3 regions of the Shewanella marisflavi genome follow, and region 2 is predicted to be linked to each of the others. Evidence: predicted binding sites of a transcription regulator. Region 2 holds the regulator's gene; each other region holds the start of a gene.
The links. The regulator sigma-54, encoded in region 2, starts transcription at its own class of promoters, with help from an activator protein. The targets are predictions, from matches to a motif close to GTTGGCACGNNNNTNGNNT.

Region 1 (4,200 bases), 1.1 Mb from region 2:
TCGGGACGCATTCCCGATAAAGATAAACAGATGAAAGGGGAGATCAGCCCTTTCAATGCCTTGATGACCTCGCTATCGGCCACCATAGGTACGGGTAATATTGCCGGGGTGGCGACTGCCATCTTTATCGGCGGCCCAGGAGCTCTGTTCTGGATGTGGTGTACCGCTTTGGTGGGGATGGCGACCAAATTTGCTGAGGCCGTGCTGGCGGTGAAATACCGTGAAGTCGACGATAACGGTAATCATATCGGTGGCCCCATGTACTACATCAAGAATGGTCTTGGTAGTAAGTGGGCCTGGTTGGGAACCGCCTTTGCTTTGTTTGGTTCATTCGCTGGTTTCGGTATCGGCAATACGGTACAGGCCAACTCGGTCGCCGATGCCCTAAGAAGTAATTTTGATGTGCCAACCTGGGTCACTGGTGTGGTACTTATGGTGCTGGTGGGCGCCGTGCTCATGGGCGGTATCAAGCGTATCGCCGATGTGGCAGGAAAGTTGGTGCCGCTGATGACAGTATTCTATATCGCCGCAGGACTGTCGGTGATTGTGGTCAATGCGGCAGAGATCCCAGATGCTATCGCGCTTATCGTTCACAGCGCCTTTAATCCAGTGGCGGCTCAGGGCGGCTTTGCCGGTGCTGCTGTTTGGGCGGCGGTGCGTTTTGGTGTGGCTCGCGGCGTATTCTCTAACGAGGCGGGTTTGGGGAGTGCGCCCATTGCCCATGCGGCGGCGCAGACCAATAACCCGGTCGCTCAGGGCTTAGTGGCCATGCTAGGGACCTTCATCGATACCCTGGTGGTGTGTACCATTACGGGCTTGGCGATTGTTGTCTCCGGTGCCTGGACTTCTGGTGAGAATGGTGCCGCGCTGACTTCCTATGCTTTCTCGCATGCTTTACCTATGGGTAATTATATTGTGGCTATCGCCCTCTCTATTTTTGCCTTTACCACTATCTTGGGCTGGAGCGTCTATAGCGAGAAGTGTGTGCAGTATCTGTTTGGTGTGCGTGCGGTGAAGCCGTTTAGAGCCATCTGGGTCTTAGTTGTCCCGTTAGGGGCTGTCAGTTCACTCGACTTCATATGGCTGCTTGCCGATACCCTGAATGCCATGATGGCAATCCCTAACTTGATCGCCTTGGCACTGCTTAGCCCTGTAGTCTTCGGGTTAACCCGTGAGTACTTCATCAAGAAGCGCCAGCAGGAGGCCGAGGCTAAGAGTTAAGCGCTAAGAGTTAGCCTTGATATATGACAAAAAGCGCCCTTGGGCGCTTTTTTTGTGTTGCGAACTCTGTCGCTAGTGAAAATGCTAGTCGAGGCGCTTGGTGAAGCGCAGTGAGGCGACTAGGATGCCGACCAGGGTGAAACCGATCAACCAGAGGGCATCAAATGGCATGTCGCTCAGGGCACTACCGCGCAGCAAATAGATTCCGCTGCATGGAGCCTGGCCCCATGCAGCCTTTGATGAGCAGTTGCGGGGGAGTTCAGTAGAAGTCGCCTCCCATGGCTCGTTTTAGCGCCGCCTCTTCGAGTAGCTCCTCCAAGCGGCGTTTAACTTCGCGTCTGTGTTGTAATTCGCAGGCGGCTTTAGGGTTCTTAGGTGCTGTGATCGCTTCGATTTCAGCATCGTTCGGAATAACATCGAGTAACTGAGCCATAGTGAAATCCTCGTCAAATAAAGTGCTTGAGCATTCATTTGGTGCTACTTAGCACTGATTCGATTTAACATAAAGTCAACTGAGTCAAAGTGTTAGCCTTTTGGTCTCCCAAGGTGTCATCTGAGTTCAGAGCACATTAGCGAGCGCTAATGAGAAAAGTAGCAGGGGATTTTGGTTTTTTGTTTGATCGAGTTAACACAATTGCATTTGTCGGTGTTTACGATAAAAACTGTGCAGTTTAACCGAGAGGGCTAGGTTAATAATCTGTTTTTAATAGATTTATTTTTTAGGGGATGGTGAGTTGCCAGCTAAATTAGTGGCAACTCATCTAAATTTGGATCACAAATCGAAACTATAGCTGTAGCTCACCAGTACTTTTGGGTCGTCATCATCAAGGTCGGTATCGCTGACCATGAATGAGAAGGTGCCAAATTCGCTTTCTTTATCCAGTGACACTGAATAGTCCGCGTAGTTGTCTGTGTCGAACCAAGCATTGACGACATCACCGCTTGAGTAACCATAGTGAACATTTAGCGACAGGCTCTCTGATATCGGGAAGCTGATGCCAGCATTGATATATTGGAGATCTTTTTCGTCATAGGGATCTGAGGCGACATCGCTATCGGCATTCACGACATGGGAATAGGAGAGACTCAACCATTTCCAGCTTATGCCCACGGAAATTTCGCCAAAGTCTATGCTCGAATCGCTGTCGGGATAGGCGTAGTAGAGGTAGCCGATATCATAACCAAAGTCCTCGCCAACGCTGCCGGCATAGCCACCGTAGAAATCGATCTCATAGGTGGTGTCGTCGCCAAAATCGACATTAGAGGCCCAGGTGCCCAGGTAAAGGCCGCTGTCATGCTCATAGTCGATACCGCCTTGTATTGCGGCGGCGTCACCGGTTTGTGTGGCACCTCGCCATAAGTAGTTAGAGGTGGCGCCTATGTTGCCTGTTACGCTAGCGCTGGCTGGTAAGGCAACCATTAAGGTTCCCGCAAGGATGCTAAGGGTTCGCAATGCTTGTTTCATACTCATTCCTTTTATTGGTCTATGGGAGCGGCTCTGCCTGTTGTTATGAGTATTGTCAGGCCGCGTACAAGTTAAAGCGAAGAGTGTGCCAAGTATTTATTTGTTATTTTTCATGAGGTTATTTTGTTTGCATCATATTTAAGCAATAAGGTGGTGAAAAATGATGCATAAAATGCACTAGAAAAGTGCATAAAAAAACCTCCAAGTGGAGGCTTTTTCTTTGCGAGTAAAAAAGTAGCGATTTAGTTTACGCTGTCTTTTAACGTCTTACCGGCTTTAAACTTAGGTACTATGGCCGCTGGGATCTGAATTTCTTTGCCCGTCTGTGGGTTGCGGCCTGTACGTGCTGCGCGGCTAGTGGTCTCGAAAGAGCCAAAACCTACAATAGAGATTTTTTCGCCGTTCTTCATCGCTTCCGCTACCGTTTCTTCGAAAGATTTTAAGGCGCGAGCAGCTTCAGCTTTAGTAAGTTCAGCGCTTTCCGCTATTTTTGCAACAAGTTCAGTTTTATTCATTTGGATAGTCTCTTCTTTCCGTAGATTTAGTAATACCAATTACATTAGATACTTGCAATTGCTGGACTTAACATGCCACAAGCATCCCTATAATGAAAGCGGTTTTATGCACTTATACGAGGCTTTAGTCAAAATCAGTAAAAAATTAATTGCCATCTAGGGCAAGAAGGCAATCTGGACTTAGCGGCTTTGTCAGTCAGACGACTTAGATGATTTAACTACCTAAATAAAGTGGGCCATTGAGTAAGGCCCACTAGGTGGGATTTAGAGGTTGGACTGAAATTTATGCCTTTTCACCGGTATCTACAGGAGCGGCCAGGTAGTGCTTTAACCCCTTAGAGAAGGCCATATACCACTGAAAACTCAGCAGTATGAGCACGACCATGGCGATAGCCCAGATGGGAAGTTCCTGGCCGCGAACGACGACCTTAACGTCTTCTGGAGTGATCTGATAGGCGATGATGGCCGTGGCGCCCAGTGCCGTAAACCCAAGCGTCTGAATGCCGATATAGATTTTTAATACCAGGCTGGCCCAAGCGGTTCTGGCTATCAGACCTATCAACACGGGAATTACTCCTAGCGTAAAGAGATCAAAGGTCTGGCTTTCCAGTGCGCGCCAACCGGCGAGAATGGCGATGACAATATAGAGGGCGATCAGTAGCAATATGCTGGATGTCGGTCGATTCATCTTAATTAGTGTGCGGTTAATCATTTGCACCGCAGTGTAGAAAAATGGCGCAGCTTAGTCCAATGCTTTACCCAATTTAACCGCTAATGCTGCCTAGGCGCCTTGCTTAAGGTAATATGTCGCCCAAGTTGATAGGGTAACAGCAGTGAGCGGTTATCCACTGAGCGCCACGCCTTATGATGAGAAGAGCATGAAAGAAATTGAATTTTGGCAGTTAGTCACCCGCAGTCAGCCGCAGCAAGATCAAGAGAGCCTGGCCGCAGACTTGAAAGGGAAGCTTATGCTGCTGAGTGACGAAGAGCTTGCGGCTT
Region 2 (4,200 bases):
GCTACCCTGGAACAGGAAGGCAGCCAGGTCACAGGTACTCAGATCCGCTACAACATTGAACAGCAACAGCTGATTGCCGAGAGTACAGGCAATGACCGCGTGATCACCATTATTCAGCCTGAAAACTATCAAGAGCAGAAACAAGCGCAACCCGAGCCAGAACCAGAACAACCCGAACAGGAAAAGCAATGACAGACCTGACCTTGAAGGCGGAAAACCTCGCCAAGAGCTATAAGAGTCGTGCCGTTGTCCAAGATGTGAGCCTTACAGTCAAAACCGGGCAGATCGTCGGCCTATTGGGACCAAACGGTGCCGGTAAGACCACCACCTTCTACATGGTGGTCGGCCTAGTACAGAGCGACAAGGGACGCATCTATATCGATGATGACGACCTCACCCTCGACCCCATGCACCTTCGCGCCCGTAAAGGCATAGGTTACCTGCCCCAGGAAGCCAGCATCTTTCGCAAACTCTCGGTACGCGACAACATCATGGCCGTGCTGCAGACCCGCAGCGATCTGGATAACGATGGCCGCGAAGAGGAGTTGGAACATCTGCTGGAAGAGTTTCATATTACCCATATCCGTGACAGCCACGGTATGGCGTTGTCGGGCGGTGAACGTCGCCGGGTAGAGATCGCCAGGGCCCTGGCCGCGAACCCGAAATTTATTCTTCTCGATGAACCCTTCGCCGGTGTCGACCCCATCTCAGTCATCGACATCAAAAAGATCATCGAGCAACTCAAAAACCGTGGCCTTGGGGTGTTGATCACCGACCATAATGTGCGCGAAACATTAGACGTCTGTGAGAAAGCCTATATCGTCAGCCACGGTAATCTGATCGCCGAAGGAACACCCGCCGAAATCTTAGACAATCAGCAAGTACGAGCAGTGTACTTAGGTGAACAATTCAAGCTATAGTTAATCTTATAACCGGGCCATAAACTGAAACTAATATCAGATTGTGGCCATAAGGACTATCCTTTATATTTGTCCGGCCAATTAGCCAGAGCTTTCTCATTTTATAATTAGAAACAAGGGAATAGCAGTACGATGAAAGCGTCACTTCAGCTCAAAATGGGTCAGCATCTCACCATGACGCCCCAGCTACAACAGGCCATACGTCTGTTGCAGTTGTCGTCACTAGAGTTGCAGCAGGAGATCCAACAAGCATTAGAATCCAATCCGCTACTGGAGTTGGATGAAGAGCAAGAAGGCGCCAGTGCCGAACTACAAGATGATACCGCCGTCGACAATTTCGACAGCAAGTATGATGACAAGATAGAGCTGGATTCGAGTCAGGATAACTCAGGCGTCGAGACCTCGGACGCCCTGACTCAAGACTCTATGCCTGACGAGCTGCCGGTCGACACTACTTGGGACGAGGTCTATACCGCCTCCCCTAACTCCAGCTCAGGCGCCATGCGCGACGACGACATGCCTTTTCAGGGCGAGACCAGTGAAGGCCTATACGAGCACCTCGAATGGCAGAAGAATCTCACCCCTTTTTCCGATAACGATCTGGCCATCGCCACCGCCATCATAGATGCCATTGACGAACGCGGTTACCTGACCCAGACCTGCGAGGATATTCTCGAAGCGATGGGCGATCCCGAAATAGAACTCGATGAGGTCGAGGCAGTACTCAAGCGAGTACAGCACTTCGACCCCATAGGCGTGGCGGCGCGAGATCTCAGCGAGTGTCTGACGATTCAGCTGGCCCAATACAGCGACGATACCCCGCATATCGCCAATGCACGCATGTTGATCAAGGAGCACTTGGATCTCATCGCTGGACGCGACTTCCGCCTCTTGATGCGCAAAACCAAGCTTAAAGAAGATGAGCTAAGAGATGCTATCGCCCTCATTCAAACTTTAAACCCCCGTCCAGGCCTGGCCATTACCGCCAGCCGCGACGAGTATGTGATCCCTGATGTGACCGTCACCAAGAAGAAGGGACGCTGGGTGGTCGAGCTTAATCCCGATAGCATGCCCAAGATCAACGTCAACCAGCAGTATGCGGCCATGGCGCGCAGCACTAAGAGCCAGGCTGACGGTCAGTTTATTCGTGGTCACCTGCAAGAGGCGAAATGGTTCCTCAAGAGTCTTGAGAGCCGTAACGAGACACTGCTAAAGGTCACCAACTGCATTGTCGACTTCCAACAAGGTTTCTTCGAATTTGGTGAAGAGGCGATGAAGCCCATGGTGCTTAACGACATCGCCGAAGCGGTGGAGATGCACGAATCGACCATCTCCCGTGTAACCACACAGAAATATATGCATACCCCGAGAGGGATCTTCGAACTCAAATACTTTTTCTCTAGCCATGTCGGCACTGACGATGGTGGAGAGTGCTCTTCAACAGCAATACGGGCTTTTATTAAGAAGCTAGTTGCTGCGGAAAACCAGAAAAAGCCATTAAGCGACAGCAAGATGGCTCAACTCTTAGCTGAACAAGGCATTAAAGTGGCGCGTCGCACTATTGCTAAGTACCGAGAGGCAATGCTTATACCGCCCTCGAATCAGCGTAAGAGCTTATAACACGTAACTGGAAACTGGAGGACTATCTTTATGCAAATAAACCTGACTGGGCACCATATCGAGATCACCCAATCTCTAAGAAACTATGTTGAAGAGAAATTCACAAAGCTTGAACGTCATTTCGATCAGATCAATAATGTGCACGTTGTATTAAATGTCGAAAAGTTGCAGCAAAAGGTTGAGGCCAAGTTACACCTCCGTGGCGGAGAAGTGTTCGCAACATCCGAACATGCGGACATGTATGCCGCGATAGACTCCCTGATTGACAAGCTCGATCGTCAGGTCATTAAACACAAAGAGAAGCTTACTAAACATTAACGATGGAACTGAGTACCATCCTGCGGCCGGAGTGCACAACCTGCGCCACTCCGGGCAGTAAGAAAAAGGTACTGGAGCTTATCAGCGACTTAGCCGCTGTCCAGTACCCCACCCTCTCCTCTCAAGAGATTTTTGAAAGCCTTCTGGCTCGAGAGAAAATGGGCAGCACAGGTATAGGCAATGGTATCGCGATTCCTCACGGACGGCTGACGAACATAGAGCAACCAGTGGCCGTACTGGTGAAGTGTGCTGAACCAATCGCATTCGATGCCATTGATAATAAGCCCGTCGATATCCTTTTTGCATTATTGGTGCCCGCAGATCAATGCGAGCAGCATCTTAGTACTCTGGCCGCCATGGCAGAGAAACTCAATGACAAGGCGATCATGAAACAGCTAAGAAAAACCAAGGATGAGTCAGAACTCTATCAGGTGATCACCCAATGAAATTGGTTTTGGTATCCGGACGCTCAGGGTCGGGAAAATCTGTCGCACTTAGGGTCTTAGAAGATCTCGGCTACTACTGTGTCGATAATCTGCCCCTACAGATGATGGAATCCCTGCTGGAGCAACTCAAGGGACGCAGCGAACTGGTGGCCATTAGCGTCGATGTGCGCAATATGCCCAGCGAAGAGATCCAGTTGGAAAAGCAGCTGGCCAAGCTCCCGAAAGATACCGAGATCTTAAGTTTCTTCCTTAACTCCAGCGACAATGTGCTGCTCAAGCGCTATAGCGAGACCCGCAGATTACATCCGCTGTCACGCTCAAAAGTCTCTCTCAAGGAGGCGATTCAGCTCGAAGGCAAACTGCTCGATCCCATCGCCAAGCTAGTGGATCACTATATCGACACCTCTAACCTCAACATCTATGAGTTGAGTGACAAGGTGCGCGAAATATTACTGGGCACAGTCGATAAAGAGCTGGTGATCAACTTCGAATCTTTCGGCTTTAAATATGGCATGCCAAGCGAAGCCGACTTCATGTTCGATGTGCGCTTTTTGCCAAATCCCCATTGGGAGCCAGAACTGAGACCCCTGACCGGCCTCGATGAGGCAGTGCAGCAGTTTCTGAGTCAGCAGCCACTGGTGAATAAATTTATCTGGCAAATCGAAAACCTGCTGGAAACCTGGTTACCTCATCTTGAGCGTAACAACCGCAGTTACCTCACCATTGCCATTGGCTGCACGGGTGGGCAACACAGATCTGTCTATGTCACCGACCAACTGGCCAAGCTGTTCAACAAAGGCAAGCATAAGGTACAGGCTCGTCACAGAGAGCTAAAGCATGACTAAGTTGGCTCGCGAGCTGACCATCTGCAATAAGTTGGGACTGCACGCCAGGGC
Region 3 (4,200 bases), 1.3 Mb from region 2:
CTTCAAGACTTTGTACAAATAGATTGGCCTTACCTAAGTTTGCCGCGGTCACCGGCAGCGCCATGGGTGATAGGCTGCGCACTGAGCTGTCAAAGGCGATCACATTGAAGGTGTCCTGGCTACCAAGTCCAGCCAAGGCATTTAAAATGGCGGATTTGGCCTGCATAATCGAATCCCCCGACATGGAGCCTGAGGTGTCGATTACCAAGGTCAGCTCCCGAGGCAGACGCACACGAGCCTTATCTTGAGGTGGCATCAGCATCACCAACGCGTAGCTATCTTGCTCTTTGACCTGAGCTGACGGCTCTCCATGAGTCTTACCTAATTGGCTAAACATGACCGCGCTGGGCTGCTCGGCCAGCTGCGGGCGCCACTTAAGCATAAAATCCCTGTCAGGACGCAAGTTATTGGTCAAACTAAGGCCAATTTTAGTGCCACCAAGTTGCGTCTGACGCATCTTGTGATACGGGGTTTCCAAGCGACTGATGGCCATGCCGGCATCTAGTACCACGTCCAGATAGAGCTTCTGCTCTCCTGATGCTTCTGGGACTCTATTGCCGAATGCCGATTGACCATCTCTCAGGTTAGCCTCTGCGTTTGGATCATATCTTGGGGTTATGGCGGTTGGAAAACGCAGGCTAAATTCGCCATCTTGATAACGCACCTGCTGCTGATAGGCTATCTCCACCACTAAGGCCTCACCCGGTCCAAGGTTAGCGACCTCAGATGAAAAGATATTCGGTCTTTGCTGACTGACCAGACTGGCCTTCTTACCACTGGCCTTGGCTTGCTCAAAGGTTTGCCGTGCCACCGCCTTAGGTTGGATCTCCCCGACGATCACGCGCTGACCTATCTGCAGTGTCAGACTATCGACCGCCGCATCGTGAGGCAGAGGAAACTGATAGCGGCCATTGAGCCAATGGTCGCTGTCGTTCACAAAAATTTGCTTTACCGAGACACGGTTGATCCAGCCAGAAATATTCATCTTCACTTGCGTATCCACAGCCAACGCCGTGGAAGACACTGACTTCTGACCCAGCTCGCCGCCGAGCTGATACTCCAGCACGCCTTGTCCAAGCACCTCAAGCTCATCTTGCTTAGTTTGAGTAAAGTGGCTTTCACTGACACTAGGAATTGCCCGCCCCCAAGCCGGGGTTGTCAGGCCAATCGTAGTCAAGCCAATCGTAGTCAAGCCAAATGCAGTTAAACTCGTCATGGCGAACAGGGTCATGTTCACTTCCCATAGCCGCGCCAATAGGCGGCGTCCTAGGGGAAAAAAAGCCCCCCTCGGGGGGCAAGGGTCGGTCTGGGATATCCTTAGACTCGCGCGCGGCAACATTTTAATTCTCCTTCTTACACGCTGCTTCATGGGCCTGACTTAGTTAGCTGCCAGTGCGGTATCGCCTGGCACTAACTTGATGGTCACGCGGCGATCGAAAAAGTCATTCTCGAAACTCTGTTCATCTTTCACTGGCGCGCTGGCACCAAAGGCCTTAGCGTCAAGGCGAGATGCATCCACCCCTTTGGCAAGCAAGTAACTTCTTACCTCGGCAACCCGCTGCTCAGAGAGCGCCTGGTTATAGCTGCTGTCACCTCGTCTGTCGGCATAACCGGTAAGATCTAACTTGAGCTGAGGTGATATCACCATGGCATCGGCTACCTCATCGAGCTGGCTCTGAAAATGGGGCTCAACGGTAGAGGAGCCGGTTTTAAACTGAACATTCAACCCGAGCGCCAACTCCTCTAGACGAGTGCCCTGATGCTGTCTGAGCTGGGCCAGCTCCACCTTGGCCTCTTGATACTCCTCCTGCACCGTCATGAGCGCCTCATTTTGCTGCTTGAGTGCCATCAGCCGAGACTCTTTTTCTGCCAGTGCCGTCTGTTGCTGTTTAATCTCACTGTCATTGGCCACCGTCTGACCTATCATGCCGCCGGTAAATGCGCCGATGATCGCGCCCACAGGGCCTGCCACCACGGCGCCCAGCACTATGCCTGATCCAACGCCGATCAGCGCTTCTTTATCACTCGATACCTCGGTTGTCGCTTGAGTGTTAGGGGCAGCGAAGGCCGCTGAGCTGCCAAATAACGAAACACTGATTAACACGGCAATGATCTGCTTCTTCATGGGAAATTCCTCAAGTTGACATGGATGGGTTATTTAGAACCTTGTGGTTCCTGTCGATGAGGTCATTAAATAACAGTGAAGTGGCAAGTCAGGGGTGCAAAAATGACGATGCAGCGACCAAATGTGGCAACAAAATGGCATTTTAGCCACACCACTTTTTTCGCCGAAAATTTGCTGTATAGTCACTTCCCAGAAACACGAAGCTGTATTGGATAGATAATGAAGCGTATTGCAATAGTGGAAGATGAAGCGGCTATCCGCGAGAATTACAAAGAGGTGCTACAGCAGCAAGGCTATAGTGTCCAGGCCTATGCCAACCGCCCTAGCGCCATGGAAGCCTTCAATACTCGTTTACCAGATCTGGCGATCATCGATATTGGCCTCGAAAATGAGATTGATGGCGGCTTTACCCTGTGCCAATCCCTCAGAGCCATGTCTAACACTTTGCCGATCATCTTTCTGACTGCCCGTGACAGCGATTTCGATACCGTCTGTGGGTTGAGACTCGGCGCCGACGACTATTTGAGTAAAGATGTCAGTTTTCCCCATCTGATCGCCCGCCTGGCGGCACTATTTCGACGCTCGGACATCCAAAATGGCGCTAACCCCCAAGATGGCATGATAGAGCACGGCAACCTGACCATAGATGTCAACCGTATTCAGGTCTACTGGAAACAGCTGCCTATCGAGCTGACGGTTACCGAATTTTGGATGGTACATGCCCTGGCCAAACACCCCGGACATGTACGCAGTCGCCAAGCGCTGATGCAAGATGCCAAGATCTATGTGGACGACAGCACCATCACCTCCCATGTAAAGCGGATCCGTAAGAAATTTATTAGCCAAGATCCTGAATTTGATTGCATAGATACCGTATATGGCATGGGTTATCGCTGGGACAACCAAGACTAAGCATGTTTAATCTACCCATCGGCCTGCGCACTAAGGTCGCCATCCTCTCCCTGTTTCTGCTCTGCCTGCCTTGGTTGGGCTACCAGTATGTGTGGGAGATGGAAAAATACCTGCGCTATGGTCAGGAAAAAACCTTGGAAGGGACCACTCAGGCCCTGGCCACCGCTCTACACGAACGCCCTAAACTATTCGACAAACAAGCCAGTTTCCTGTCACAGGTAAAAAAAGGACGGGATCTCTACGCCTATCCTTTAAGCGGTCCCATACACCTAGATGGCAAATTAGGCGAGTGGCAAAACAATCGTCATCGCGCCCTGGTTTATGGCGCCGACCACCAGCTATTTAAGGCCGATGACGGCAAGCCCCTTAATGTCAGTTTTACCCATATGGTGGGTAAATACGCCGGTTACCTGTACGCCTATTTCGAGGTAACCGATCCTAAGGTGATCTACCGCGGCACTAACAGCCTGAGAATCGACAATAACGACCATCTGGCCATCGCCACCTTGGCGCCCGATGGTCATTTTCGCCGCTATATCGTCGCCACCATACGCGATGGCTGGATAAGCGCCTTCGAACTGCCTGCCGATCCCAAACGCTCTCAACCGGTTACTCCAGAAGTGCGCATACAGGGCAAATGGCTCAAAACCGAAAAAGGCTACAACATAGAACTCAGAATGCCGCTGGAGATGGTAGGCAGCAAGCTGGGCTTTGCCATCGTCGATGTCAACGACAGGCGTAAACGCAATGTTGAGGCGATTGTCGGTACTTCGGCCACCGACGATGTCACCAAGCTAGGCACTGTGCTTGTACCTTCGCCAGAAATTGAAAGCATCATCAAGGGGATGAGCCATAACAGCTCACGGATCTGGGTGGTGGATCGCCATGGCCGGGTATTGGCTAAATCCGGCGATATCTACAGCAGCACCAATGTCTGGGCGCAAACCGCCACAGAACAGACACCCGACAGCTTCTGGGGGCGATTTAAGCAAAACTATTTGCATCCCCTCTACTACCGCATTTTGACCACGCCGCCGAAACATTTTGTCGACTCCCTGAAAGACTCGACCGTATTGGAGGGCAGCCATATTCGCAAGGCCTTAGCCGGTCAGTTTGGCTCCACCTGGCGCCTGTCGCCCGATGGCAAGGCGGTGATCCTCGCC

Region 1: CFF01_RS02090 (TorF family putative porin) is a predicted target of sigma-54. The motif match lies at 2,761-2,779, and genes of this name have one in related genera.
Region 3: pdsR (proteobacterial dedicated sortase system response regulator) is a predicted target of sigma-54. The motif match lies at 2,248-2,266, and genes of this name have one in related genera.

Annotation. Positions count from the first base shown of each region.
Region 1 is NZ_CP022272.1:453,124-457,323, forward strand. It holds gene CFF01_RS02080 (alanine/glycine:cation symporter family protein) at 1-1,221, shown strand, start outside; gene CFF01_RS19195 (hypothetical protein) at 1,481-1,654, opposite strand; gene CFF01_RS02090 (TorF family putative porin) at 1,994-2,686, opposite strand; gene CFF01_RS02095 (HU family DNA-binding protein) at 2,929-3,201, opposite strand; gene CFF01_RS02100 (hypothetical protein) at 3,485-3,889, opposite strand; gene CFF01_RS02105 (DUF4240 domain-containing protein) at 4,080-4,200, shown strand, end outside.
Region 2 is NZ_CP022272.1:3,703,236-3,707,435, forward strand. It holds gene lptA (lipopolysaccharide transport periplasmic protein LptA) at 1-192, shown strand, start outside; gene lptB (LPS export ABC transporter ATP-binding protein) at 189-920, shown strand; gene CFF01_RS16315 (RNA polymerase factor sigma-54) at 1,053-2,540, shown strand; gene hpf (ribosome hibernation promoting factor) at 2,571-2,858, shown strand; gene ptsN (PTS IIA-like nitrogen regulatory protein PtsN) at 2,861-3,304, shown strand; gene rapZ (RNase adapter RapZ) at 3,301-4,149, shown strand; gene CFF01_RS16335 (HPr family phosphocarrier protein) at 4,142-4,200, shown strand, end outside.
Region 3 is NZ_CP022272.1:2,386,223-2,390,422, forward strand. It holds gene CFF01_RS10430 (marine proteobacterial sortase target protein) at 1-1,255, opposite strand, end outside; gene pdsO (sortase-associated OmpA-like protein PdsO) at 1,379-2,125, opposite strand; gene pdsR (proteobacterial dedicated sortase system response regulator) at 2,345-3,037, shown strand; gene pdsS (proteobacterial dedicated sortase system histidine kinase) at 3,040-4,200, shown strand, end outside.